2 regions of the Levilactobacillus muriae genome follow, and region 2 is predicted to be linked to the other one. Evidence: riboswitches for the same ligand, from Rfam matches in the RefSeq annotation. Region 2 holds a riboswitch; the other holds the start of a gene.
What was found. A riboswitch is a leader RNA that binds a small molecule or an ion and turns the genes downstream of it on or off. The one in region 2 is predicted to bind thiamine pyrophosphate.
Positions count from the first base shown of each region.

Region 1: another riboswitch for thiamine pyrophosphate. It lies ahead of ACKTSF_RS10805 (ECF transporter S component); the one in region 2 lies ahead of ACKTSF_RS11825 (RNA-guided endonuclease InsQ/TnpB family protein).

Region 1 covers NZ_BAAFRU010000015.1:51,594-54,739, forward strand. Annotated here, with positions in the region: gene ACKTSF_RS10795 (serine hydrolase) at 1-217, opposite strand, end outside; gene ACKTSF_RS10800 (D-alanyl-D-alanine carboxypeptidase family protein) at 529-1,701, opposite strand; TPP riboswitch at 1,912-2,003, shown strand; gene ACKTSF_RS10805 (ECF transporter S component) at 2,088-2,642, shown strand; gene ACKTSF_RS10810 (ABC transporter ATP-binding protein) at 2,842-3,146, shown strand, end outside.
Region 2 covers NZ_BAAFRU010000019.1:22,255-25,400, reverse strand. Annotated here, with positions in the region: gene ACKTSF_RS11825 (RNA-guided endonuclease InsQ/TnpB family protein) at 390-1,610, opposite strand; TPP riboswitch at 1,791-1,896, opposite strand; gene ACKTSF_RS11820 (oxidoreductase) at 1,944-2,780, opposite strand; partial or broken gene ACKTSF_RS11815 (ABC transporter permease) at 2,792-3,058, opposite strand.

The DNA.
Region 1 (3,146 bases), on a different contig from region 2:
TGGGATAGCCCTTCATCGTCGCAATCCGTTTGTTATGTGCCTTATTATAAATGGCACCCGACGTACTCTTCTTGTGATATGCGGCCTTCGTGACTTTCTTCGTTGACACTGTGGTGTAGGTGGCAGCATTAGCGGTCACCTGAACACTTGCGGTGGCCCCTAATGTCACCGTAAACAACAGGGCCAGCATGAACCCTTTGAACTTTGTCATTCTCATTGGTATGTATTCCCCTTTTCTAAACGTTTCCGAAACTCTAACAGTCAGCCTACCATGGTAAATGGACCTTCGACAAGGGTTTACACGACTTTGTAACCTAGTTGTTGAGACCGTAATTTTACCGTAATCCATCGCTTGCCGGCTGAACTAATTGCTGGCTTCATCGTTGGGGGGAGTACCATTACTACCCTCGTCGACCGACTGGCCTTTAGACATCTTGGTAAGGCAAAAAGTATTCAGCCAGGATCCACCGATTCCCACTGAACACTTTCGACCCTTATTGGTTTAAATTTTCTAGGTCAGCCTATCATCTAATTATTCATGCGACTCATACCATAAGCGTGGTTCATGAGTGACCTAGTTTCCGTGAACTCATTCTCATCGTGTAAGACAACCGTGATCACCCGGTGCTTCCCAGACTTTTGACCGGTGCCGACGAAACAATAGCCAGCTAACGGCGTGTACCCCGTCTTTAAGCCGTCAACTTTCAAAGAGGCCCTGTAATATTTTCGTCCCTTCAGCAGGTTGTTATAGTTATGACAAACCTGTCCGTTAATCGTTATTGAACCAATCTTACCATCCTTCAAGACTCGTGGATATTTGGTGATCAAGTACCGGGCAATCAAGGCCACGTCCTTGGCCGAAACCTCGTTGGCGTTAGCCTTGCCATACGCGTAACCGTACTGTCGCAGGTCACTATTTTCCAACCCTGATGCTGAAACGAAGTGGGCTTTCCCCATCTTCCACGCTTTGGCCTGCGCATTCATTTTCCGAATGAACTTACCGTTACTACCGCCGACCCATTGCCCCAACGCAATAGCCGAATTGTTAGAGGAATCCAGGAACGCCGCGTAGTAGAGCTGGCGTACCGTGTACTTGTGGTTCAGCTTAAAGTGAAAGCCCCCATAGTCGGCGCTACGACTCATCGAAACCAGCCCACGACTGGTAATCTTGATTTTATGATTCCAGTTACGCGACTTGCCATCAATTTTCTTCAGCGTCAGGTACAACGTCATCAGTTTAGAAACCGAGGCGATTGGGCGTGCCGTGTTAGCATGCTTAGCCCAAACGACCTTCCCCGTCTTTGCGTCCATGGCAACGGCGGCCTTGGCCTTGGTCAAGACGAACGGTGCTTTGCCCGCCTTTAGGTAACCCCGCCAGATCCAACCCTTGACGCTGTTTTGGCTATTCTTGATGTAGAGGTAAACACCCCTAGTCTTCCCGTGCTTCATCGTCGCCTGCTTCGTGGCATACCACGTGGTGTGGGGGTGCGCAGTTAGGTTAATAACCTTACGGGTGTGCTTCTTGTTAAAGATGGCCCCTTTAGTACTCTTTTTGTGATAGGCCGTCTTCTTAATTGATTTCGTATTAACGGTCTTATACCCCGTCGCAGCATTCACCGACACAACCGGACCGACCACACCGCCCACCGTAATGGCAACGGTAAAAGCGATGAGACCGCGTTTCATATATCCTTTACGCATAACTTGAATCCTTCCAATCCGACAATAATTAAGACAACTAACGATTAGAATAGCACTCTTCCCCAGCAACCAAAAGCACTTTTGGGGATAGTGGCGCGACTGTAACGTAGTTGTAAAAATAATTTCGCCGCTGAACAGCTCATGCCATAGAAACGATTTTTACCGGCTGTGGTTGCAATTCCCGGATAAACTCGTTAAGCTAAGATTAATCAAATACGACTGGGGTGCCATCGCGGCTGAGATCAAACCCATTGAACCTGCTCTGGCTAATACCAGCGAAGGGAACGCGTAATCAATAGCTATCAATGACCCCACTAATGCACTTAGTGGGGATTTTTTTAGCATTGGTGGCCCCTCAGCGTCTAAATTTTAGGAGGCGGATGTTTATGAAACGTTGGCATATTAGAGATATTATTTTAGTGACGATTATTGCAATTTTTATGGGTGTTATCTTCTGGGCAATTGGTCCGGTCTACACGATTTTAGCGGCGGCTTTAGCGCCATTTGGGTTACAACCTCTAGCAAATGAACTGTTGTTGGGTATCTGGGTAATGGCGGGTCCTCTCGCTGGTTTTGTCATTCGGATTCCCGGTGCGGCAACCTTGGGCGAACTGCTGGGTGCCGTGGTGGAAATGTTCCTTGGCGGCATCTGGGGAGCTAGCACGTTAATTTCAGGTGTACTCCAAGGTTTTGGTTCCGAACTCGGTTTCATCTTCACCGGCTACAAACGTTACGGCTGGTTCACGTTGGCCATGAGCACGTTGACCACGACCATTGTTACCTTTGCGTGGGACCTGATTCGTAACGGGTATGCGGCTTACCACCTGCCATTCCTGTTACTCCTGTTCTGCGTGCGGTTGCTGTCCGTCTTCATCTTCGGTGGCGTGCTGACCAAGCTGATCAACAATCTCCTGGTCCGTGCCCACGTCTTGAAGGCCTAAATCTCAGTTGCCGCCTTACCTGACACTGTGATTTGTGCAATGAAAAGCAAGACTTTGCCATCCCTTATTCAAGTCAACTGTGTCCTACGATACAATCACATAGACTATTTAAAGCTTGGAAGGGCCGTGTTCAACTGGCCCTTCCAGCTTCACCACAGACATTAATTTTCAACTTATAATCAGCAGCTCATTTTCAAGTATGACAAGTAGTATTGGGGGAATTTATTTGGCTACCGTCACGGTACAATCACTCACTTACACCTATCCGAAGCAAGATCAGCCGGTGCTGAATCACCTTTCTGGCACCTTTCCCGCTGGTAAATTTTCACTACTGACCGGCGTATCCGGCGGCGGCAAATCCACGCTACTCAAGTTGATTGCCGGACTGCTGCCCAACGCCGACACTGCCATTACCTTTAATGGCCACCCACTCAGCGCTGTCGCACCGACGCAGCGGGCCGCCACCGTCGCCATGCTCTTTCAGGAGCCCAGTACGCAGTTCAC
Region 2 (3,146 bases):
GAGTCTATTTTAACCGCCCTCACGACTAATATTGGAAGCTCCTAAACCAAGACTGCTCCCCCAAAACACACTAATTTCTAATACATCGCTTTCACTGCAACTGAAACTTCACACTTACTCTTTACCAAAATGTCATAGCAACTCGATTAAGCTACCATTATTTACCAACCCTACACTAAAGTCATGTTCCCCAACGTTTCGCGTGTCTTGACCGATCAGATTGGCTATTCATCCAACATTACAACGCCCAAGTCAATTGCCCTGAATGAATTCAGAGGCTTGTCGCTCACGTGTCTGGCGACACAGTAGTCCAACATGCCTATTAGACACTCCTACTCGTAGTGGCAACATCGTCGGGTAATTGACGGCTACCCGTTTAACTACCAGGTTTACCCGGTAGTTGTTAGCTTTTGAATCTTGGGTCGTTTGACACCGCTCAACCATTCATGTCCAAGCATCTCAATATTCATTGCGCCCAATCGATCATCATTGCAACGATACTGGCACTGCACACACCAATACTCGTGCGTGTCATGATGGCGATTAGTCTTCACAATCAGCCCACACTTTGGACAGCGTTGCGAGGTATATGCTGGTGATACCTTCACGACGGCACTCTGAACCGCTTGCGCTTTATACGTTAGGAATGCTTCCAGTTGGAAAAAAGCCCAAGAACGATGGCTGTTACGTGAGGATTTTGGTAAGTCTTCGGTATTGAAGGTCACGTTGGTTAAGTCTTCCAAAACAAAAACCGTATGTGAACCGTATAATGCAACGAGTGTCTTAGCCAACCGATGATTCACATCGGCCATCCAGCGGTTCTCTCGTTGGGCCAGTTGCTTCAGCTTCTTCTTGGCTGACTTGGACCCTTTACTTTGGAGACGGCGCCGATTCTCCAAGAACTTCTTCCGCCGAAGTAGGATCTTCTGACCATCGAAAAAAGTAGTCTTTCCCAGATGGTCATATGCGGTGGCCAAGAAGCGCACGCCACGGTCAATACCGACAATCTGAGGACTATTTCCTTTGTCAAAATCAGTGATATCCTTAGTGATGCCAATATGTAGGAACCATTTTCCTTGGTTGTGGACCAGTTTGCCAGTCCCTAACTTCCAGTCGCCCTGAAAGTAGTCTTCAAAACCTTTATTGGTAAAAGCTAGCTTCGTTCGCTTCCCAAGAGTGGTGATGGAGATCTGGGTCATGCCATTGACGAAAGAATAATTACTCTGACGAACCAAATCGGCTTGAGGCCGGCGAAAATAAATCGGTTTTTCCAGCCACGTCAAGTCTCGCGGAATTTGAATCCACTTATTATCGGTTGCCTTGTAGCGATAAGCATGTTGTTTCATTTGTTCCTGAACCGTCTTGTAACGAGCGACAACCGTGCGAAAGACCGATTGCACCATTTGACTATTGAGCGCCGATTCTTGTCTAAACTTTTTATACAGATGGTTATTTATTTTCAACCAACTCAGTGGAAAGTCGTGGTCAAAGACCCACTGGCTGACAATGTTCGCTAATCGCTGATATTCTTGGGTCATAGCTAGAAATTCACCGGCTTGAATCGTGTCTAGATAGAGTCGCAACTTAATCGTACGTCCTAGTTTAACCATCGGCTACCTCCCCTGTAGGTTGGACTTAGTATACCATATCCGGTAGTCCAATAGGGGAACGTATGTTTAAGGAGGGTTTAAGTTCTGACATTCATCCAGCGATTGAAATCGTGGGTTTTCTGCCTTAGTTTTAATAAAAACGGGCCGCTAGCTCACAAAGTTAGTGAACTGGCGGCCCGTTGCCGTGCCACGACACATTCCCTTCGCAAGTTTGAGCTTGACAGGTTCCAAGGGATTGCGGAGTTCGCCGCATCTCAGCCCGTCGTGGACACCCCTAGTGTACTGGTTAATTTAAGCATAACAGGTTTTACCGCCACGTCAACGGTTCTCGCGTTACCGGGTAATCTGTTCAGCCGCTTTACCAATGACTTGCCACATGCGGTCAATCATCTTATCGGACAGGAAACGCCGCACCCACAAGATTTGACTCCCCGCGCCCGCCGAGTAACGGGTCTTGGGCCGCCGAGACAGTGCCGCCTTGTCCACCAACCGGGCAACGACCTTGGGCTTACTGGAGAACTTCTTGACAGCCTTTAGAATCGCCGCTGCTCGGCCAGCATCCTTCTCATACGGGCCATTCGCGGACAGTTCCTGCAAATGGTCAGCCGCAATATCTGCCCATTCTGATTGGATTGCTCCCGGTTCAATCACCGCCACGTGGATGCCCTGAGGGTCGAGTTCCAAGCGTAGCGCATCTGATAGCCCTTCCAAGGCAAATTTAGAGGCCACATACCACGCGCCAAAGGGCTGGGCCACCTTGCCATCGACCGATGTCACGTTGATGATCCGACCGGCGTGCTGTTGGCGCATCATGGGCAGAACCGACTGAATCAGCCGTGCCGCCCCAAAGAGGTTCACGTTGAATTGGTCCTCTGCCTGTGCCATGGGAACGTCTTCGACCGCACCCATCAAGCCATACCCGGCATTGTTGACCAAGATATCCACCCGACCAGTCTCGTTGACGATCCGGTCGACCGCGCTTTCCACGCTAGCCGGATCGGTAATATCAAGTGCCAGCGTCGTGATGCCTAGGTCGTCGAGATCATTCATCCGGCCGACCCGCCGCGCCCCGGCGTACACCGTAACCCCGTTTCGATGTAAACTCCGTGCAATCGCATTGCCAATTCCTGACGATGCACCTGTAACCAACGCAACTTTTCGATGTGCCATATATTTTCCTCCTAATTTGACGAACCAACTAATTGTTTACGTTCATTATAGAACTCTCGGTAGGCCCAGTAACAGGCCAATACCGAGCCAATACTCGTCGCCGACATTAACATGAAGGTGACCATGATCTGATACTTAATTGCTCGAACCGGGTCCACACCAGCAAAAATCACCCCGGACATCATTCCCGGCAGACTCACAATCCCCACGGTCTTGGCGGAGTCGATGGTTGGCTGCATGCCCGTCTTGATACTGGCCCGGATCATGTCGCGAGAAGCGTCCTTCGTCGCTTAGAGAATTGGTGCCTTTGAAACTCGGTTCTCAGAGGTTCAAAGCAAGCTTCGAGACCGCCCTTTGGCTCGGAGC